Regions from separate parts of the Bradyrhizobium guangxiense genome, predicted to be linked through region 4. Evidence: predicted binding sites of a transcription regulator. Region 4 holds the regulator's gene; each other region holds the start of a gene.

Region 1 (5,467 bases), 150 kb from region 4:
GTCGGCCGAGCTGTTTCCGAATGCGGGCGCGGTGTTCGCCGCCACGCGCTCGATGACCAAGCTGCTCGCGCATTACGGCGTGCGCGACTATCGCCGCGGCGCGACCCGGATCACCGCCGGCATCGTGGACGCCACCGACGCGGCCCGGCTCGATCTCGCGCTGGGGCGCCCGATCCTGGTGGTCGACGCCACCGACCACGATCTCCAGGGCAAGCCGCTGGTGACGAAGCATTCGCGGTTTGCGGCAGAGCGGGTGGAGTTTCTGGTGGAGTCGTAAGGGACGCTCTCTCCGCGACACCGGAGTCGTAGGGTGGGCAAAGGCGCACTTGCGCCGTGCCCGCGATCATTCTCGATCGCTAGAGGTCGTGGGCACGCTACGCTTTGCCCGCCCCACGGCACCTGCGATCACGCCACTGCCCGCCTTCCAATGATCGCAAAGCGCAGCTTGCCCGAGATGAAATCGATCGCGGCGACCGCGACCAGAATCATCAGGATCAGGAACGACACCTTCTGCCATTCCAGCACGCGGATCTGCTCGGCGAGCTGGAGGCCGATGCCGCCGGCGCCGACAATGCCGATGATGGTGGCCGAGCGGGTGTTCGACTCGATGAAATAGAGCACCTGGCCGGCGATGACCGGCAGCACCTGCGGCATCAGCCCAAAGCGGATCTCGTGCAGCGCACTGCCACCGGCGGCGCGGACGCCTTCGACCTGCTTCTGGTCGGCGCCCTCGATCGCCTCCGAGAACAGCTTGCCGAAGGCGCCGAAATCCGACACCGCGATGGCGAGCACGCCGGCGAACGGGCCGAGCCCGACCACGTTGATCCACACCAGCGCCCAGATCAGCGTGTCGACCCCGCGGATCGAATCCAGGATACGGCGTACGGGGAAGCGCAGGATCTGCGAGGGTATGACGTTGCGCGCGGCCAGCAGGCTGACCGGGAGCGCAAATACGGCGGCGAGCGTCGTGCCGAGCAACGCGATCGAGAGCGTCTCGCCCAGCGCCTTCAGATAGACCGGCAGCGAGGAACCGGGGTCGGGCGGAATCATCATCAATGTAATCCAGCCGAGCTGGCTGAGGCCGGCAATGAACCGCGACGGCGAGAAATCGAGATCGACGAGGCCGTAGACCAGGATCGCGAACGCGGCGACGATCATCGCCGGCACGGCAAGACGCGCCGAGGCCGGCCGGTCGAACACATCGGGGTAGCGCGCGCGAATCTCTCGCGCGTCGACCTCGTACGGCTTCGTCACGTCCGCGCCTCCTTGCCGAACAGGCGGCCGCGCAGCCAGCCGGTGGTGATGTCGATGATGAAGACGGTGACGATGATGGTGAGCAGGATGGCGCTGACGTCCGAATAGTAGAACTTGCGGATGGCGACGACGAGCTCCTGGCCGATGCCTCCGGCCCCGACGAAGCCCATCACGGAGGCCTCGCGCACGTTGATCTCGAAGCGCAGTAGCGCATAGCTGGCATAGCCGGCGGTGACCTGCGGCACGATGGCAAAGCGCATGCAGGAGAGCCAGCTCGCCCCGGTCGAGCGGATGCCCTCGACCGGTTTCATGTCGGCATTCTCGACGATCTCCGAGAACAGTTTTCCCAGCGCGCCGGTGGAGTGGATCGCGATCGCCAGCACGCCCGCCATCGGTCCGAGCCCGAAAGCAATGACGAAGACAAGCGCGAAGACGATGCCGGGAACGGTGCGGGCGAATTCCAGCAGGCGCCGGACCACGAAGCGCAGCCAGGGGGACGGCGAGGTGTTTTCGGCCGCGAAGAAATTCAGGCAGAACGCGAAGGTCGCGCCGATCAACGTGCCGACATAGCTGATGAGCAGGGTCTCGCCCAGCATCTTCAGCCATTTGCGCCAGCCCCAGAGCCACTCACCGACATCGGTCCAGACCCGCTGGCCGTTGTCCAGCGTGAGGATCCGGTCGAAATAGCTGATGAAGTTGCCGAAATAGGTGAACAGCGTGCGCAGATTCACTTCAGCGCCGATGGCGGCGAGAACCAGCGCGGCGGCAAAGACGCCGGCTCCCAGCAACAGGCGAAGCCGCCTGCGCGAAACCGCCTGGCGATAGGCGGCATTGAGCGCGGCAAGCTGCTGCTCGGGGAGGATCGAAACCGCTGTCGTCATCGGCCTGAGGTGAGGTCCCGTCAAAGAAAGAGCCGGGTCGATCGACCCGGCTCCAGGTGCATTCGTCCCAAAACTCAGGACGCCTTCTTCTTACGCAGCGCATCGACGAACTTGATCAGCTCGATCGTACCATCCCAGTCCTTGGTGGTGGCCGGATGAAAGCCCTTCTTCTGGCCGTCCTGGAGACGATCGAAAGCCGCCTTGTCCTTGGCCGGCGCGTCGAAGAACGCCTTCGCGATCGCCGCCTTGGCGTCCTCCGGCAGGTCGGAATTATAGGCATAAGGGCCGTTGATGATCGGCGCCGACTTGTGGATGATGCGGAAGTCGTCCTTCTTCATCGGCGTGCCGTCGGCATTCTTCAGCATGCCCTTGGTCAGCATCTGTGCCAGCGTCGAATCGTCGTCGCTGGTCCACTGGTTGGCGGCGACGTCCACGGTGCCCTGCGCCAGTGCCAGCATGGCGTTCTCGTGGCTGCCGGTGAAGACGACCTTGCTGAAATAGGTATCGGCATCATGGATGCCCATCTTGTCGAGCTCGAAGCGCGGCACGTTGTTGCCGGAGGTCGAGTTCGGATCGACCAGGCCGAGGTTCTTGCCCTTGAGCTGATCGATGCTCTTGTAGGGGCTGCTCGCCTTGACGAAGAACACCGAATAATAGCCGGTCGAGCCGTCGGCGTTGATGTCGTTGGCGAAGGCATCGGTCTTGACGCCGGTCAGGCGCGCGCGAGCGAACGAGGCCGAGCCGTAGCTGGCGATGTGGATGTTCCCGGCGCGCTGGCCTTCGATGACAGCGGCATAGTCGTTGGCGATGCGCAGCGTGACCTTCACGCCCAGTTCCTTGGACAGATAGCTCATGAACGGCGCCCAGCGCTCGGTGACGCCCGAGGCGTTTTCCGCCGGGATGACCGCGAAGGTCAGCTCGGGATATTTGGCCTTCCAGTCCTCGGCGGAGGCGGAGGCCGTGAATGCGAGCGCGGCGGCGCCGGCGAGAACCAGTCTGCGAGTGATCATGATACCCTCTTCATCGGTTGGGTCGGTTGACGCAAAGACTTGCAACGAAGACTTGCAACGAAGACTTGCAGCGAAACAGAAGCCGCTCAGGCGGCCGCAGCCGTTCCGAGCGCCGGGACGGCGTCGGGCGCCGGGACAGGCATCGCACCCATGACGTCGGCGGCTTCGAGATCGTAGAGCTCGCGCGCCACGTGATCGGTCAGCGCGGACGGCGCACCGTCGAACACGACGCGCCCCGCCGCCATGCCGATCAGGCGATCGCAATAATTGCGGGCGAGATCGAGCGAATGCAGGTTGCAGAGCACGGTGATGCCGAAATGCTTGTTGATGCGCAGAAGCGCGTCCATCACGATCTTGGTGTTGCGCGGATCGAGCGAGGCGATCGGCTCGTCGGCGAGGATGACGTCGGGCTGCTGCACCAGGGCGCGCGCGATCGCCACGCGCTGCTGCTGGCCGCCGGAGAGCTGGTCGGCGCGCTGGGCGGCGAGCGAGGCAATGTCGAACTGTTCGAGCGCGGACATCGCCAGCGCCTTGTCTTGCTCCGGCCAGATTTGCGACAGCGAGCGCCAGGCCGGCATGGTCGCAAGTCGTCCCATCAGGACATTGGTGAGGACATCAAGCCGCCCGACCAGGTTGAACTGCTGGAAGATCATCGCCGAACGCGCCCGCCACTGCCGCAGCTCCTTGCCGCGCAGCGCGGTGACGTCAGTCCCGTCGAACAGGATGCGGCCCTCAGTCGGCGTCACCAGGCGGTTGATGGTCCGCAGCAGCGTCGACTTGCCGGCGCCGGATCGTCCGATCACACCGACGAAGCCGCCGGGGGGAATTTGAAACGAGGCATCGTCCACCGCGGCCTTTCTGCCGAAGCGACACGTTAGACCTTCCACCACCAGCATGCACGGCTCCAGATTAACTGGAGCCAACCGCTAACGCCGGCGCTTGACACTTGTGTGACAGGCGCGTCGCGGTGCGGCGATCCTACACACCTCGTCCCCTGTCATCGCAGCGTCATGACATCGTCATCAAGCCGCTCGAAGAGGAACGCCCACCCTCGCACCCTCGGATTCGACATGGCCGCCAAAGCTCTTTCGGTTCAGCCGACCATCGACCCCTCGGCCAAGCTGCATGAGACCAGGCTCGGCGCCTATACCGAGGTCGGCGCGCGCACGATTTTGCATGAAGTGGCGATGGGCGATTACTCCTATGTCGTGAACGATTCGCAAATCACCTACACCACGATCGGGAAGTTCTGCTCGATCGCGGCAATGACGCGGATCAATCCCGGCAACCATCCGATGCACCGCGCGACTCAGGCGCATTTCACCTATCGCTCCAGCGCCTATTTCGAGGGCGAGAGCGACGATGCCGAGTTCTTCGACTGGCGGCGGCAGCATCACGTCCATATCGGCCACGACGTCTGGATCGGCCACGGCGCGATCGTGCTGCCGGGCCGCAACATCGGCACCGGCGCGGTGATCGCGGCCGGCGCCATCGTCACCAAAGATGTGCCGGCCTACACCATTGTCGCTGGCAATCCGGCTCGCATCGTGCGGCGGCGGTTCTCTGAGGAGATCGCCGGACGGCTCGCGCGGCTCGCCTGGTGGGACTGGGATCACGACAAATTGCGCGAGGCCCTGCCCGATTTCCGCAAGCTCGGGATTGAAGATTTTCTTGCGGCATACGAAGCACGGACGAGCTCTCTCGCCAGTTCTCCCAGCAAACGAAGCGCGGTCGCGTGACAGACATTTTTCTCGCAGGCGGCCGGGTCCTGATCGGCGCCGAACTGGTCGAAACGTCACTGGCGGTGTCCGGACAGGACATCGGCGCGATCGACACTCCTCGCGGCCGGACACGGCTGGCGATCGACGCGCGCAACCTGCTGGTGCTGCCCGGCATCGTCGATCTTCATGGCGATGCCTTCGAGCGGCAGATGATGCCCCGCGCCGGCGTCGACTTTCCGATCGACGTGGCACTGGCCGACAGCGATCGCCAAGCGATCAGCAACGGCATCACCACGGTGTTTCACGCCACGACCTGCTCCTGGGAGCCGGGCCTGCGCAGCGCGGACAACGCGCGCGGCCTGATGGAGGCGATCGAGCGGCAGCGTCCGCAATTCGCCGCCGACACCCGCTTCCATCTGCGGCACGAGACCTACAATCTCGATGCCGAGGCCGAGATTGCCCAATGGCTGGCTGAAGCCGCGTCGACCTGTTCGCTTTCAACGACCACATGGACGGCACGGTCGCCGACCTGGCCAAGCCGCGCAAGCGCAACCGCATGGTGGAGCGCACCGGACTGTCGGCCGAGGAATTCGACCGCCTG
Region 2 (5,467 bases), 3.6 Mb from region 4:
CCTCGTACAGCGCGTCGATGATATCAGGGTCGACCAGCGCATTCATCTTCATCCAGACCGCGCCGTGCCGGCCGTGCCGCGCATGCGCGGTCTCGCCCTGGATGTGCTCGATGATGCGCTTGCGCAGGGTCAGGGGCGACACCGCCATCTTTTCCAGATCGCTCGGCGCGGCGTAGCCGGTGATGAAATTGAACACGCGTGCGGCATCGCGGCCGATGGTCGGATCGGAGGTGAAGTAGGAGAGGTCGGTGTAGATGCGTGCGGTGACCGGATGATAATTGCCGGTGCCGGTATGGACATAGGTGGTGAGGCTGCCGCCCTCGCGGCGCACCACCATCGAGAGCTTCGCATGCGTCTTCAGTTCGAGGAAGCCGTAGACGACCTGCACGCCGGCGCGTTCGAGATCGCGCGCCCAGCGGATGTTGGCTTCCTCGTCGAAGCGCGCCTTCAGCTCGATCAGCGCCGTGACGGATTTGCCGGCTTCGGCGGCTTCCGCGAGCGCGCGTACGATCGGCGAGTTGTTTGAGGTGCGGTAGAGCGTCTGCTTGATCGCGACGACATCAGGGTCGCGCGCGGCCTGCTGCAGGAACTGCACGACGACGTCGAAAGATTCATAGGGGTGATGGACGACGAGGTCCTTCTGCCGGATCGCGGCAAAGATGTCGCCGCCGTGCTCGCGGACGCGCTCGGGGTGGCGCGGCACGTAGGGCGTGAATTCGAGGTCGGGACGGTCGAGGCGGGTGAGCTGCGAGAGCTCGTTCATCGCCTGCACCCCGTCGACCAGGAAGACCTCGTCATCGGCTGCCGACAGCGCGTGCTGAACGAAGCTGCGCAGCTCCTCCGGCATCTTGGCGTCGATCTCGAGCCGGATCACAGATCCGCGCCGGCGGCGCTTGAGCGCCGTCTCGAACAGGCGGACAAGGTCTTCCGCCTCTTCCTCGATTTCGAGCTCGGAGTCGCGGATGATCCGGAAGGCGCCCTGGCCGTGCAGATTGTAGCCGGGAAACAGGCGGTTGATGAACAGGGAGGTCGCCTGCTCCAGCGAGATCAGCCGAACGATCTTGCTGTCGGCCGGCAGGCGGATGAAGCGATCGATCTTGCCGGGCATGCGGATCAGCGCGTTCATCTGCTTGCCGTCAGCCGCACGCGTGAGCTGGAGCGCAATGGTGAAGCCGAGGCTCGGGATGAACGGGAAAGGGTGGGCCGGGTCGATCGCCAGCGGGGTCAGCAGCGGGAACACGTTGTTGAGGAAGTAGTCCTCGATCCAGGTCCGTTCCGCCTTGGTGACGTCCTTGCCGTCGACCAGCACGATGCCGACATCGGCCAGCGTGCCGCGAAGGTCGCGCCAGATCGCCTGCTGGTCGGAGGCCAGCTCGGAGACGGTGCGGTTGATCAGCGCGAGCTGCTCGGACGGGGTCAGGCCGTCGGGGCTGCGTTCGGCAATGCCCTCGCGCACCTGGGCCTTGATGCCGGCGACGCGGACCATGAAGAACTCGTCGAGGTTATTCGCGGAAATCGACAGGAATCGCACCCGCTCCAGCATGGGGTGACTGGGATTGACCGATTCCTCCAGGACGCGGCGGTTGAAGTGCAGCCACGACAGCTCCCGGTTGATGAACCGCTCGGGGCTCGATGCGATTGCCGGCAGACCCTCGGCTTCCGGAGCTTTTTCTTTAGTTTCAACAGCTTGCGCAGAGTCCATCAGAAGTCGGTCCATCCTGTCTCGCCTAACCTTGCGACCTACGCGCAAAACCCGCGGGAGCATGTGTTACAGCGATGACGTTTCGATGACATTGATGTTCCGCGGCCTCGCGGCGTCAAGCAGAGTTCGCGCAAGCCTCCTTGGCGGTGGGCGGCGCGGCTCAGGCGTCCCGGAGCAGCTCGGCGGCCAGCGCCCGTGTGACGGGGCGGCCCAGCCGAAGGGCCTCGCTGTCGAGCAGTTCGACGGCCCGGCGGGCGGCGGCCGAGGACCGCTCCAGGCGGTTGGCGAGATATCCGACCACGCTCTCGTCCACGGTGAGCTGGCGGTCGGCGCAGAATTTGACGATCAGGCCGCGGAACAGCTGGTCGTCGGGCGGCAGCAGGGTGACCACCGGCACGGCGCGCAGACGCGAGCGCAGGTCACGCAGCTCGATCTGGAGCGAAGCCGGGACCTCGCGTCCGGTGAAGAGCACGTAGGCGCCGTCCTCGCGGGCGAGATTCATCAGGTGGAAGAGGGCGCGTTCGTCGAAATTCCCGGCCCTCAGATCCTCGACCACCAGCGCGCCGGTGGCGAGCGCGCCCGGAACGCTTGCGGCCGTCAGCACGTTGGCGGCGGTCGAGCGGGCGCCGGATATTTCGGCCCAGATCGCGGCGAGGTGGCTCTTGCCGCTGCCTTCCGGGCCCGCGAGCCACATGATCCGGTTCGGCCATTCCGGCCAGCTGTCGATCAGGGCGAGACCGGCCGCGTTGGCGGGGCCCTCGAGGAAGTTGTCCCGGCTGAGGCTCTCCGCATGCGGAAGCGCAAACGCCAATTGTCGGGGATGGACGCGGCCTGCCACGCTTGCTTTGCTCCATGCCGGCGCGCCGGCCCTTCTGAAGAGAATTCGACTTAGTCGAGCGGAGTTGGCCTTTTGCGAGGCGCTTCCCCTCTCATTTGGCCTCGATCGTGCTACTTGGCCTCTATCGTGCTACTTGGCCTCTATTGTGCTCATGTGCCGCAGCCACTCGACCAGATAGAGCGACACCGAGGAGAGCGTGAAGACCGTGACGAGGCCCATCAGGATGATATCATAAGGGGCTGGCTTGAAGCCGAACGCAAGCGCGGCTAGCACCAGGGCCGCGAACGCCACCTGTGCGACAGTGTTGAGCTTGGACACTTTCGACGGCTTCATCTCGACGGGCCGGTCGAACAGCCAGGACACGATCACGGCGGCGACGATCATGATGTCGCGCGAGACCACCAGGATCACGATCCAGCGCGGAATCGCGCCCCAGATGCCCAAGGCCATGTAGATCGAGACCAGCAGGGCCTTGTCCGCGAGCGGGTCGAGCAGGGCGCCGAGCTCGCTCGTCATGTTGAAGCGCTTGGCCAGGAAGCCGTCCACGGCGTCGCTGATACCGGCGATCAGGAAGACGGCGAACGCGACCTCCATTTGGCTCGACACGATGGCCCAGACGATGATGGGGACCAGCATGATGCGGCCCAGGGTAATGATATTCGGAATACTCACGAAAGCGCTTCCCGGCACCCGGTCTGACCTCGAATCCGGCCCCCTGGGAGGCTGAACCGGTTGATATCTACATAGTATAGGGCGGTGCGCCATGCGAGCCATTGCGCGTCCCCGGAATTCGACGTAACCAGCCGCAAACCCACTGGAAATCGGGCATGACCGACCGCAAAAACGGCCTCACTTACGCCGATTCAGGCGTCGATATCGACGCGGGCAACCGCCTGGTCGCCCTGATCAAGCCGATGGTGCGCGCCACCGCGCGTCCCGGCGCCGACGCCGAAATCGGCGGCTTTGGCGGCCTGTTCGACCTCAAGGCAGCCGGTTTCAAGGACCCCGTCCTGGTGGCCGCGACCGACGGCGTCGGCACCAAGGTCAAGATCGCGATCGAGACCGGGCTGCATGGCGGGATCGGCATCGACCTCGTTGCCATGAGCGTCAACGATCTCGTGGTGCAGGGCGCCGAGCCGCTGTTCTTCCTGGACTATTTCGCCTGCGGCAAGCTCGACCCGGAGGCCACGGCGGCGATCGTCGCGGGCGTCGCGGAGGGCTGTCGGGAGTCCGGCTGCGCCCTGATCGGCGGCGAGACCGCCGAGATGCCCGGACTCTACAAGGACGGCGATTACGACCTCGGCGGCTTTGCCGTCGGCGCGGCCGAGCGCGGTACGCTGCTGCCGCGCAAGGACATCGCGGCGGGCGACGCCGTGATCGGTCTCGCCTCGTCGGGCGTGCATTCCAACGGTTTCTCGCTGGTGCGCAAGATCGTCGAGCAGTCCGGCCTCGGCTTCGAGGCGCAGGCGCCATTCGCGCCGGTCATGACGCTCGGCGGTGCGCTGCTGACGCCGACCAGGCTCTATGTCAAATCCTGCCTGCGCGCGATCCGGGAGACCGGCGCGGTGAAGGGGCTCGCCCACATCACCGGCGGCGGCTTCACCGACAACATTCCGCGGGTGCTGCCGAACAACCTCGGCGTCGGCATCGATCTGGCGCGCCTGCCGGTGCTGCCGGTGTTCAAATGGCTGGCCGCGCAGGCCGGCATCGCCGAGCTGGAAATGCTGCGCACCTTCAACTGCGGCATCGGCATGATCGCGATCGTCGAGCCGGACAAGGTCGACAAAGTGATCGAGGTCTTCACCGATGCCGGCGAGACCGTGGCGCAGCTCGGCACCGTGATCCCGGCCGAGGGCGAGCACCGCGTCGTCTATAACGGCCACCTCGACATGGCGCTATGATGACTGGCGCCGTGACGAAGCGCCGCGTCGCCATCCTGATCTCCGGTCGCGGCTCCAACATGGCCGCGCTGATCAAGGCCGCAAGCGCTGCGGATTTTCCGGCCGAGATCTCGCTCGTCATTTCGAACAGGACCGATGCGCTCGGACTCGAGCGGGCCAAGGCGGCCGGCGTCAACACGCTGGTGATCGAGAGCAAGCCGTTCGGCAAGGACCGCGCCGGCTTCGAGAAAGTACTGCAGGCCGCGCTCGACCAGCACGGCATCGAGCTGATCTGCCTCGGCGGCTTCATGCGCCTGTTCACGGCCGAGTTCACAAAGGCCTGGTACGGACGGATGCTCAACATCCATCCCTCGCTGCTGCCGTCCTTCCCCGGCCTCGACCCGCACGGCCAGGCCCTGCGCGCCGGCGTGAAGCTGTCCGGCGCGACGGTGCATTTCGTGATCCCCGAGACCGATGCCGGCCCGATCGTGATGCAGGGCGCGGTTCCCGTCGGCGACCACGATACCGCCGACACGCTGTCGGAGCGCATTCTCGAAGTCGAGCACCGCATCTATCCCGAAGCACTGCGGCTGCTTGCCACCGGCAAGGTCCGGATCGAGGGCGATGTCTGCAGGACTGCGGGCAGTGCGGCGTCGGAGAATTTTCTGATTGCGCCGGTGGTGAGCTGAGGCGCGTAGCCTCGCGCGCGGTCTTTCCAAACAAAATCCCCCGGCAGAGCCGGGGGCAACGTCATCGTCTCTCACAAGCGTGAGAGACGTCAGGAGACCTTGAGGTTCTCCGCGGATGTCTTGCCGCGGTTCTCCACGAGGTCGTATTCAACCACCTGGTTCTCGTTGAGGGTGGAGAGTCCGGCACGCTCGACTGCGGAGATATGGACGAACACGTCCTTGTCGCCGCCGTTCGGCTTGATGAACCCATAGCCCTTGGTCGGGTTGAACCATTTGACGGTGCCCTTTTGCGGCATCGCTAGTCTCCTCCACTAGATAGAAAAAAGACGCGGCCGCTTTTTCGCGTGCCACGCCACAA
Region 3 (5,467 bases), 680 kb from region 4:
GCGATGGTGTTCGTGATCTCGGCGGGCATCAACCGTCTCGCCCCCTCGACCGCCCAGATCCTGTTCTGGGTGTTCTCGGCGCTGATGGGCATCTCGCTGTCGTCGATCTTCCTGGTGTTCACGCACACCTCGATCGTGCGGGTGTTCTTCATCACCGCGGCGACCTTCGGTGCGCTGAGCCTCTACGGCTACACCACCAAGCGTGACCTGACCGGGATGGGCTCGTTCCTGTTCATGGGCCTGATCGGCATCATCATCGCGAGCCTGGTGAACCTGTTCCTGGCCAGCTCGATGCTGCAGTTCATCGTGTCGGTGGTCGGCGTGCTGGTGTTCGCGGGCCTCACCGCCTGGGATACCCAGCGGCTGAAGAACGACTACATCTACGGCTACGCTTCGGCCGGCGGTGACATCGCAGAGCGTGCGGCCATCACCGGCGCGCTGTCGCTGTACCTGAACTTCATCAACCTGTTCACGCTGCTGCTGCAGCTCCTCGGCCAGCGCGACTAAGCGCAACGACGAGAGAACGGAAACGAACCCCGGCCGAAAGGCCGGGGTTTTTGCTTTGGGGCCGTGGCCTCTCCTCGTCATTGCGAGGAGCGCTTGCGACGAAGTAATCCAGGGTCCCTCCGCGGATGCATTTCTGGATTGCTTCGCTGCGCTCGCAATGACGGGGGTGGATGCGGCGGACCCCCTTCCGGCAGCCGCGGGAAGGCTCTAATCTTTCCTCATGTCCGCACCTGAAATCAGGCCCACGCTTGAGGCCGACCTCCCCGCCATCACCGCCATCTACCAGCAAGCCGTGCGCGAAGGCACGGCGACGTTCGAGCTGGAGCCGCCCGACCTCTCGGAGATGACACGCCGCTATCGCGCGCTGATCGACGGCGGCTATCCCTATTTCGTCGCCATCCTCGACGGCCGCGTGGCCGGCTATGCCTATGCCGGTGCCTATCGCCCGCGCCCGGCCTACCGCTTCACGGTCGAGAACTCGATCTATCTCGATCCAAGCTTCCATCGCCGCGGCATCGGCGCGTTGCTGCTGGAACGGCTGGGCAAGGAATGCGAGGCGCGCGGCTTCCGCCAGATGATCGCGGTGATCGGCGATTCCGCCAATGCCGGCTCGATCGGCGTGCACACCAAGGGTGGCTTCAAGATGATCGGCACGCATCCCAATGTCGGGCTGAAATTCGGCCGCTGGTTGGACACGGTGATGATGCAGCGCGACCTCGGCGAGGGCGCGAAGACGGTGCCAGGGAGTTAGATTTATTCGTCATTCCGGGGCGATGCGCAGCATCGAACCCGGAATCCAGAAGTTGTTTGCGAGCGCGGATCGAGATTCTCAGGCGCGCAACTGCGCGCCGGAGCTCGCGACTTTGTCGCGCCCCGGAATGACGACCGAAGGTCGTCACACCACCGCCAGCTTGCGGTCGATCACCAGCAGCACGCGCTCGAGCTCGTGGCCACGGCGCAGGATCAGGCCCGTCGCCGAGATCACGCTGTACATGCCCTGCTTGCGGGCCAGGCGCGGGTCCTTCTCGATGCGATAGATCGGCACTTCCGAGGCGCGGCGATAGACCGAGAACACCGCGCGATCCCTGAGGAAGTCGATGGCATAATCGCGCCACTCGCCGTCGGCGACCATGCGGCCGTAGAGATTAAGGATACGGTGCAGCTCGAGCCGGTTGAACGTCACCCGGTTCAGTTGGGCACTCGCAGCGGCGGGGCGCGCCGCCGCGCGCTGCTCGCTCGGATCGGCATCCTCCGACGTCAGACTCATGGGAAGCGCCTCCTCATCGCAACAGCACGATCCGCGTCCGCGAAGACCGTCCCCGGAACCTCGGAACATGACAATTGCATGATTGCGCCAACCGGCCACCGCCGCAAGACCCCCGATGGAACTCGGTGAACTCAACCGGTGGAATCGGCTGCGAATCAGGCCACACGCAGGGGTGGAACTCTGTCGCGACGAACCGTCACGGGATCGTGCTCAAGAATCTTAGTCTCGCCGCTTTTCCGCCTAGCGACTGCCGCCCTGCACTGCGAAAAGGCTTGAGTGCGTTGACCCGGTCCTTTCGGTTCCGGATTCCTCAGCCCCCAGCCCCCCGGGGTCGAACAGGATCGGGTCTGTACGCGCGACAAGGAGGGCCAACGCGAGTTGGTCCTTTTTTGTTTGTGTCGGGCTGTGTCCGGCGCGTCTCTTCTTCGAGAAGCGCGAAGACTGTCTCTCCTCATCCTGAGGGCCGCGCCCTTGCGCGGCGTCTCGAAGGATGAATGGCCAAAGCCGTATCAGCGGGGGCCTTTCATGGTTCTCGCGGCGATGCGAAGCATCGTCCGCTACGCGCACAAGAGCGCGCTCCTCACCATGAGGGTTGAGAGCAAGCGCAACGCTCGAAAAATCAATGCAGCGACGTGTACGCCGCGCCCAGCATCGGGCCCGGCCGCTCGCGGCTGCCGTCCTGAACATAGACCACCGCGCCGTCGACACCCTCGCGCGTGAGGTTCTCGATCGGCACCGTCCAGCTTTCCGGACGCCCGGTCCAGTCGCCGACCTTGAGCAGGTTGCGAACGACGTTGTGGTAGGTGACCTGCTGCCCGCGATTCTCGCCGCGGGTGATTGCGATCGGGACCGACTTGGCGATCGAGCAGATCCAGACCTCGCCATGCGAGACGGCCGGCTCGTTGCTCGCGGCCACCGACACGTTGATCTGCTTGCCCGCGAGCGACATTGTCACCGGCACGCTCATCACGCCCACACCCTTATCGGACTTGCCGATCGCGTTCTCGATGCCGGCACGGTCGCTGCCGATGACATGCGCGGAGCCGTTGACCACGACCTGCGGCGTGTAGACCTCGCGGTCGCCGCGCATGCGCGAATAGGCGCGCTGCCGTGCCGAGAAACGCGAATCCGCCAGCGTGTCCTTCCAGCCGAGATAGTCCCAATAATCGATCGGCATGCTCAGCGCGATGATGGACGGGTCTTTCGAGAGATCGCCGATGATCTGGTCGGCGGGTGGGCAGGACGAGCAACCTTGCGAGGTGAACAGTTCGACCACCGCACGAGGATCGGCTGCAGCGGGACGGATGACGGCGACGATCGCACAGATACCGAGGGCGCCCGACCAGAAGGCACCGGACCAACGTGAAACCAGATGAGAAGCCGTCATTGTTGTCATGTCGAACGCCGCACACCATTGCTCGTGGGAAGGGGATCTTATCGCCGGATAGTCACCGTAGTCTTACGAGGCGCGGCACGCTCGACCGTCCGGGCAAATCGTCCAAAGGGAGATTTTCCGCCGGGCGGGCCCATCTAGAACATGCCGCAAACGCACGAAGGCGGCCTTGTGATAGGCCGCCTTCGTTTAAGCTTCTACTCACTTCGCAGTGAGCCATCGTTCACAAATTCGCGCGCCAAAGCGCCATAGGCGCGCTTTGGGCTGTTGTTTGAGCATGATCTTTCCGGAAAACCGCTGCGCACTTTGCGCTAATGCGGCCCGACGGGTCCGGATCATGCTTTAGGCCGCGAGCTTGCGCAGCACGTAGTGCAGGATACCGCCGTTGCGGTAGTAGTCGAGCTCGTCCAGCGTATCGATGCGGCAGAGCAGCGAAACACGCTGCAACGAACCGTCGCCGGAGACGATCTCCGCGGTCAGCTTCTGGCGCGGCTTGAGGTCGCCGACGAGGCCCCGCAGCGTGACCTTCTCGTCGCCCTTCAGGCCGAGCGACGACCAGGAGGTGCCTTCCTCGAAGGTCAGCGGCAGCACGCCCATGCCGACCAGGTTGGAGCGATGGATGCGCTCAAAGCTCTGGCAGATCACCGCGCGCACGCCGAGCAGGCGCGTGCCCTTGGCAGCCCAGTCGCGCGAAGAGCCGTTGCCGTATTCGGCGCCGGCGAACACCACCAGCGGCACCTGCTCCTGCTGGTACTTCATCGCGGCGTCGTAGATCGACATCTGCTCGCCGTCGGGCCAGTGCTTCGTCAAACCGCCCTCGGGGATGTTTCCATCCGCGCCCTTGAGCATGAAGTTCTTGATGCGGATGTTGGCGAAGGTGCCGCGCATCATCACTTCGTGGTTGCCGCGGCGCGTGCCGTACTGGTTGAAGTCGGCGGGACGCACCTGGTGCTCGCTGAGATACTTGCCCGCGGGCGAGGTGAGCTTGATCGAGCCGGCCGGCGAGATGTGGTCGGTGGTGATCTTGTCGCCGAACATGGCGAGGATCCGCGCCTCGACGATGTCGGTGACCGGCTCGGGCTCCTTCTTCATGCCTTCGAAATAGGGCGGGGTCTGCACGTAGGTCGAAGACATGTTCCAGCGATAAGTCTCGCTCTCGACCGTCTTGATCTTGCGCCAGTTGGTGTCGCCCTTGAACACGTCGGCATACTTCTTCTTGAAGATCGACGCGGTCACGAACTTCTTCATGAAGGCGTTGATCTCCTTGGTCGTCGGCCAGATGTCCTTCAGATAGACCGGCTTGCCGTCCTTGCCCTCGCCGAGCGGCTCGGGGGCGAGGGTCTTGGTGACGCTGCCGGCGAGCGCGTAGGCGACGACCAGCGGCGGCGAGGCGAGGTAGTTCGCCTGCACGTCCGGCGAGACGCGGCCTTCGAAGTTGCGGTTGCCGGAGAGCACGGCGGCCGCGACCACGCCATTGTCGTTGATCGACTTCGAGATCTCCTCAGGCAGCGGGCCCGAATTGCCGATGCAGGTGGTGCAGCCGAAGCCGACCAGATTGAAGCCGACCTTGTCGAGATGGGGCTGCAGACCGGAATTGGCGAGATATTCCGCCACCACCTGGCTGCCCGGGGCGAGCGAGGTCTTCACCCACGGCTTGGCCTTGAGGCCCTTCGCCGCAGCGTTACGCGCCAGGAGGCCGGCGCCGATCAAGACGCTCGGATTCGAGGTGTTGGTGCAGGAGGTGATCGCGGCGATCACGACATCGCCATGGCCGATGTCGAAGTTCTTGCCTTCGACGGGGAAGCGCTTCGCCGGCTCCTCGGCCTTCTTGTATTCGCTGCCGAGCGCAAGCGAGAAGCCGTCCGCCACGGTCGGCAGCGCAATGCGGCCTTCGGGGCGCTTCGGGCCGGCCATCGACGGCACGACGTCGCCGAGGTCGAGGGTCAGTGTTTCCGTAAACACCGGATCGGGCGACTTGGCGGTGCGGAACAGGCCCTGCGCCTTGGCGTAGGCCTGCACCAGCGCGACGCGTGCCGAGGCGCGGCCGGAGGTCTTGAGGTAATCGAGCGCGGCGGCATCGACCGGGAAGAAGCCGCAGGTCGCGCCGTATTCGGGGGCCATGTTGGCGATCGTCGCCTTGTCGGCGACCGAGAGATGGTCGAGGCCGGGGCCGAAGAACTCGACGAACTTGCCGACCACGCCGAGCTTGCGCAACATCTGCGTGACCGTGAGCACGAGATCGGTCGCGGTGACGCCTTCCTTCAGCGCGCCCTTCAGCTTGAAGCCGACGACGTTGGGCA
Region 4 (5,467 bases):
AGCAGGGCCTCGTGATTGAGGATGCGGATCATGATGGCGTCGACGTAACGCGACAGCACGCGTGCGGTGTCGGCGATGGTCTCGCCGCGGCCGAGCTGCATCTCGGCGCCGGTGAGCATGATGGGTTCGCCGCCGAGCTGGCGCATGGCGACGTCGAACGAGACCCGCGTGCGGGTCGAGGGCCGCTCGAAGATCATCGCCAGCGTCTTGCCTTCGAGCGGCCGCACCGGCTGTTGTGCCTTCTGCTTCGCCTTCATCGCGGAGGAGGCGGCGAGCATGCGCTTGAGCTCCGACAGCGGCAGCTCGTTGATGTCGAGGAAGTGCTTCGGCGTCTTGGTGGGGGACTTGCTCATCAGCTTGCCGCCCGCTTGGTCTGGCCCGCCGACAATGCGGTGCAGGCACGCTCCAGCCGCCCGACGCTGTCCTCGATCTCGGCTTCACTGACGATCAGCGGTGGCAGGAAGCGGACGACATTGTCGCCGGCCCCGACGGTCAGCAGTTTCTCGTCGCGCAAGGCGGCCACGAGATCGCCCGACGGCACGACGGCCTTGATGCCGATCAGGAGGCCCTCGCCGCGCACTTCGCTGACGATGTCGGGATGACGGTCGATCACGGAGGCGAGCTTCTGCTTGAGAAGCAGCGACATCTTCTGCACGTGGTCGAAGAAGCCGGGCTTGAGCATGACGTCGAGTACGGCGTTGGCCGCGGCGATCGCCAGCGGATTGCCGCCGAAGGTCGAGCCGTGCGAGCCAGGCCCCATGCCTGAAGCCGCATCAGCGGTCGCCAGGATTGCGCCGATCGGGAAGCCGCCACCGAGCGCCTTCGCCAGCGACATCACGTCAGGTGCGACGCCGGTGCGCCGATGGGCGAACAGATCACCGGCGCGGCCCATGCCGGTCTGCACCTCGTCGAATGCGAGCAGCAAGCCCTTCTCGTCGCAGAGCTGGCGCAGCGCCTTGAGGAAGCCGGGAGGTGCCGAGCGCACGCCGCCCTCGCCCTGGATCGGCTCGATCAGGATGCCGGCGGGGCCGGGGCCGATCGCCTTCTTGACGGCTTCGAGGTCGCCATGCGGCACTTGGTCGAAGCCGTCCATCGGCGGGCCGAACCCTTCGAGATATTTGGCGGAGCCCGTCGCAGCCAGCGTCGCCAACGTGCGGCCGTGGAAGGCGCCTTCGAAGGTGATGATGCGGTAGCGCTCCGGATGGCCCTTGGAGAAATGATGATGGCGGACCAGCTTGATCACGCCCTCCAGCGCCTCGGCGCCGGAATTGCAGAAGAACACGAAGTCCGCAAAGCTCTCGCTGCACAGGCGCGCGGCGAGCTTCTCGCCGTCCGGGCTCTGAAACAGGTTCGACATGTGCCACAGCCTGGTCGCCTGCTCCTGCAACGCCTTGATCAGATGCGGATGGCAATGGCCGAGCGCGTTCACCGCGACGCCCGAGGTGAAATCGAGATAGCGATCACCGTTGGTCGCGATCAGCCAGCAGCCTTCGCCGCGTTCGAAACCGAGGTTGGCCCTGGCGAAAACGGGGAGCAAATGCGGCGCTGCGCTGTTAGTCATGACGGTCACTTGAATGTTGCGGACGGCGTGAGGCGTGCATTGCGCAACGCACCATCGACCGGCCCGGAAAACGAAACGTGCCGCCTTTTAAGGGCGGCACGCGCAACTATCTTATGCTCGGCGAAACTGGTGTCAATGCCACCTGGAAAGCCTCGGGAAACGCTGATTCCGTAGTCTTGCGGTGGCGATTTTGCGGGTTTTTCACCACGGAACATGTGGAAGCGAGTCGGCGGACTCTTGCGCGTGAGTCACGCCATATTGTAGCGTTTGAACTGTCAGATACGACATCTCGTGCAGCGGTTCTGATCCCAAGAGTCCTCATGTACCGGCGTAAACGTTCGGGCGTTAGTCACGCGCCCGGCGAGCCTTAAGGGATTCTGACGGCACGGGTTTTTCGAGGCTTAGGCATTCGCCGCAACGGCGCCAGGACGGCAGCCGCGCGGCGAGGGAAAGGGTGCAATGACGGTTTTGACCTGGTCCGATGATCGCGTCGAGCAGCTTAAGAAGCTCTGGGAGGCCGGGCTTTCGGCCAGCCAGATCGCAGCAGAGCTCGGCAATGTGACCCGCAATGCCGTGATCGGCAAAGTGCACCGGCTCGGTTTGTCCGGCCGCGCCAAGAGCCCGTCATCGGCCGCGCCCCGGCCGCGCAAGGCGCGTCCGGCACAGCACATGATGCGGGTGAGCCGCCCCATCGCGCGCGGCAACACCGCGCTGGCGCAGGCCTTCGAGGTCGAGGTCGAGGCCGAACCCGTTACCTACGACAACGTGGTCCCGATGAGCCAGCGGCTGTCGTTGCTCGAATTGAACGAGGCGACCTGCCACTGGCCGGTCGGCGATCCCTCGAGCCCGGATTTCTTCTTCTGCGGCGGCAAGGCGCTGTCCGGCCTGCCCTATTGCGCCCAGCACTCGCGCGTGGCGTATCAGCCCGCGGCGGATCGCCGGCGCGCACCGGCCAAGCCGGGCCCGCGGTGAGATCAGCCAGGTAACATCGAGACGAAAAAGCGCGCCGGCCGGTGCGCTTTTTGTTGACCTCTCTGGATTAGACGTTACGTCTGCTCGGCCTTCGCGAAGCGATCGTCGAGTGCGTAGCCGGCGCCGCGGACGGTGCGGATCGGGTCCTGCTCGCGGCCGAGATTGAGCAGTTTGCGCAGGCGGCCGATATGGACGTCGACGGTACGCTCGTCGATGTAGATGTCGCGGCCCCAGACGCTGTCGAGCAGCTGCTCGCGCGAGAACACCCGACCGGGATGCTCCAGGAAGAACTCCAGCAGGCGATATTCGGTCGGGCCGAGATCGATCGGCCGCCCCGAGCGCGCCACACGGCGCTTGTCGCGGTCGAGCTCGATGTCGCCATAAGCGAGCACGGTGGCGAGCCGCTCCGGGCTGGCGCGCCGCAAGAGGCCCTTCACGCGCGCCAGCAGCTCCGGCACCGAGAACGGCTTGACGATGTAATCGTCGGCGCCGGTGGCAAGACCGCGCACCCGCTCGCTCTCCTCGCCGCGCGCGGTGAGCATGATAATCGGCAGCTGCTTGGTCTCGGGACGGGTGCGCAGGCGGCGGCACAGCTCGATGCCGGACAGGCCCGGCAGCATCCAGTCGAGCACGATCAGGTCGGGAATGTGCTCCTTGAGGCGGGGATCGGCATCGTCGCCGCGCATCACCGTCTCGACGTCATAGCCGTCGCCTTCGAGGTTGTAGCGCAGAAGCTCGGTGAGAGCTTCCTCGTCCTCAACCACCATAATGCGTGCGCCCATGGTGTCGTCGCTCCTTAAGTCTTCAGGTATTCGGGATCGTCGTGGCGAACGTGGTCATGTCGCCCTTCGGCCGCTTGTCGGTGATCGCCTGGCCCTCGATCATGTAGAACACGGTCTCGGCGATGTTGGTGGCGTGGTCGCCGATCCGCTCGATGTTCTTGGCGCAGAACATCAGATGGATGCAGAACGAGATGTTGCGCGGATCCTCCATCATGTAGGTAAGGAGCTCGCGGAACAGCGAGGTGCAGATCGCGTCGACTTCCTCGTCACCCTTCCACACCGCCATCGCCGCCGGCAGATCGTGCGCGGCATAGGCGTCCAGCACGCTCTTGACCTGCTGCTGCACGAGGTCGGTCATGTGCTCCAGGCCGCGGAACAGTTTGAGCGGATGGAAGTCGGTCTCCAGCGCCGCGACGCGCTTGCCCATGTTCTTGGCGAGGTCGCCGATCCGCTCGAGGTCGGTCGCAACGCGCATGGCGCCAACGATCTCGCGCAGATCCACCGCCATCGGCTGGCGCCGGGCGATGGTGAGCACCGCGCGTTCCTCGATGCGCTTCTGCAGCGCGTCGAGGTCGGCGTCGGTGGTGACGACGCGCTGGCCGAGCGCGACGTCGCGGCGGATCAGCGCGTCGACGGACTCGACGATCATGCGTTCGGCGATTCCGCCCATCTCGGCGACCAGGCGGGTGAGCTCCTGGAGGTCGGTGTCGAAAGCCTTTGCGGTATGTTCAGAACCCATGTCCCGTCTCCTCAGCCGAACCGGCCGGTGATGTAATCCTGCGTACGCCGGTCGCTCGGCGACGTGAAGATCTTGCTGGTGTCGTCGAACTCGATCAACTCGCCGAGATACATGAAGGCGGTCTTGTCCGAGACGCGCGCCGCCTGCTGCATATTGTGGGTGACGATCGCGATCGTGTAGTTCTCGGACAATTCCTGGATCAGCTCCTCGACCTTGGCGGTCGAGATCGGGTCGAGCGCCGAGCAGGGCTCGTCGAATAGGATCACCTCGGGCCGCACCGCGACGGTGCGGGCGATGCACAGGCGCTGCTGCTGGCCGCCGGAAAGCGACAGGCCGGAGGCGTTGAGCTTGTCCTTGACCTCGTTCCACAGCGCGCCGCCGCGCAGCGCCTTCTCGACGCGGTCGTCCATCTCGGATTTCGAGATCTTTTCATAAAGCCGGATGCCGAAGGCGATGTTCTCGTAGATCGTCATCGGGAACGGCGTCGGCTTCTGGAACACCATGCCGACGCGGGCGCGCAGCAGGTTCAGGTCCAGCTTGGGGTCGAGGATGTTGGTCTGGTCGAGCATGAGCTGACCGGTAGCGCGCTGCCCCGGATAGAGGTCGTACATCCGGTTGAAGATGCGCAGCAGGGTCGACTTGCCGCAGCCCGACGGGCCGATGAACGCCGTGACGCGGTTGGTGCCCAGCGTCAGGTTGATGTTCTTCAGTGCATGGTGCTCGCCGTAATAGAAGTTGAGGTTGCGCACCGTCACCTTGGCGGGCGCTTCCGGCAGCGGCTGCTGCGAGGCAAGATGAGCGTTGGAACTCACGGATACGGAAAGGTCGGTCATTTTGCAGTCCTCTCGGCGCCGAGGATGCGCGCGCCAATGTTCAGGGCAAGCACGGTGATCGTGATCAGCAGCGCGCCGCTCCAGGCGAGCTGCTTCCAATAGGCGTAGGGGCTCTGCACGAAGTTGTTGATGGTGACCGGCAGGTTCGCCATCGTCTTGTTCAGGCTGAGGCTGAAGAACTGGTTCGACAGCGCGGTGAAGAGCAGCGGCGCGGTCTCGCCGGCGACGCGGGCGGTGGCGAGCAGCACGCCGGTGATGAGACCGGAGCGCGCGGCGCGGTAGGCGATGCGCTTGATCACCAGCGAGCGCGGCAGGCCGAGCGCGCTTGCCGCCTCGCGCAGCGCGTTCGGCACCAACAGCAGCATGTCCTCGGTCGTGCGAAGCACCACCGGGATGACGATGACGGCGAGCGCCAGCGCACCCGCGATCGCCGAGAAGCCGCGCATCGGCACCACCACGGCGCCGTAGATGAACAGGCCGATGATGATCGAGGGCGCCGAGAGCAGAATGTCGTTGATGAAGCGGATCACCGAGGTCAGCTTGTCGTTGCGGCCGTACTCGGCGAGATAGGTGCCGGCGA

What was found. The regulator PhoB, encoded in region 4, activates phosphate uptake and scavenging genes when phosphate is short. The targets are predictions, from matches to a motif close to TGTCATNNANCTGTCAT.
Region 1: phnC (phosphonate ABC transporter ATP-binding protein) is a predicted target of PhoB. The motif match lies at 4,141-4,157, and genes of this name have one in related genera.
Region 2: X268_RS13010 (RNA degradosome polyphosphate kinase) is a predicted target of PhoB. The motif match lies at 1,777-1,793, and genes of this name have one in related genera.
Region 3: X268_RS33700 (DUF2794 domain-containing protein) is a predicted target of PhoB. The motif match lies at 1,842-1,858, and genes of this name have one in related genera.

The regions. Positions count from the first base shown of each region.
Region 1 is NZ_CP022219.1:6,189,845-6,195,311, forward strand. Features, by position in the region: gene phnF (phosphonate metabolism transcriptional regulator PhnF) at 1-277, shown strand, start outside; gene phnE (phosphonate ABC transporter, permease protein PhnE) at 406-1,254, opposite strand; gene phnE (phosphonate ABC transporter, permease protein PhnE) at 1,251-2,135, opposite strand; gene phnD (phosphonate ABC transporter substrate-binding protein) at 2,210-3,145, opposite strand; gene phnC (phosphonate ABC transporter ATP-binding protein) at 3,232-4,041, opposite strand; gene X268_RS29725 (transferase hexapeptide repeat family protein) at 4,216-4,884, shown strand; partial or broken gene X268_RS29730 (alpha-D-ribose 1-methylphosphonate 5-triphosphate diphosphatase) at 4,881-5,467, shown strand, end outside.
Region 2 is NZ_CP022219.1:2,782,252-2,787,718, forward strand. Features, by position in the region: gene X268_RS13010 (RNA degradosome polyphosphate kinase) at 1-1,702, opposite strand, end outside; gene X268_RS13015 (P-loop NTPase family protein) at 1,863-2,540, opposite strand; gene X268_RS13020 (CDP-alcohol phosphatidyltransferase family protein) at 2,670-3,212, opposite strand; gene purM (phosphoribosylformylglycinamidine cyclo-ligase) at 3,368-4,441, shown strand; gene purN (phosphoribosylglycinamide formyltransferase) at 4,441-5,109, shown strand; gene X268_RS13035 (cold-shock protein) at 5,199-5,405, opposite strand.
Region 3 is NZ_CP022219.1:7,026,725-7,032,191, reverse strand. Features, by position in the region: gene X268_RS33710 (Bax inhibitor-1/YccA family protein) at 1-507, shown strand, start outside; gene X268_RS33705 (GNAT family N-acetyltransferase) at 728-1,258, shown strand; gene X268_RS33700 (DUF2794 domain-containing protein) at 1,403-1,774, opposite strand; gene X268_RS33695 (DUF1223 domain-containing protein) at 2,394-3,170, opposite strand; gene acnA (aconitate hydratase AcnA) at 3,510-5,467, opposite strand, start outside.
Region 4 is NZ_CP022219.1:6,342,623-6,348,089, forward strand. Features, by position in the region: gene argF (ornithine carbamoyltransferase) at 1-353, opposite strand, end outside; gene X268_RS30475 (aspartate aminotransferase family protein) at 353-1,561, opposite strand; gene X268_RS30480 (GcrA family cell cycle regulator) at 2,021-2,533, shown strand; gene phoB (phosphate regulon transcriptional regulator PhoB) at 2,608-3,315, opposite strand; gene phoU (phosphate signaling complex protein PhoU) at 3,338-4,054, opposite strand; gene pstB (phosphate ABC transporter ATP-binding protein PstB) at 4,066-4,887, opposite strand; gene pstA (phosphate ABC transporter permease PstA) at 4,884-5,467, opposite strand, start outside.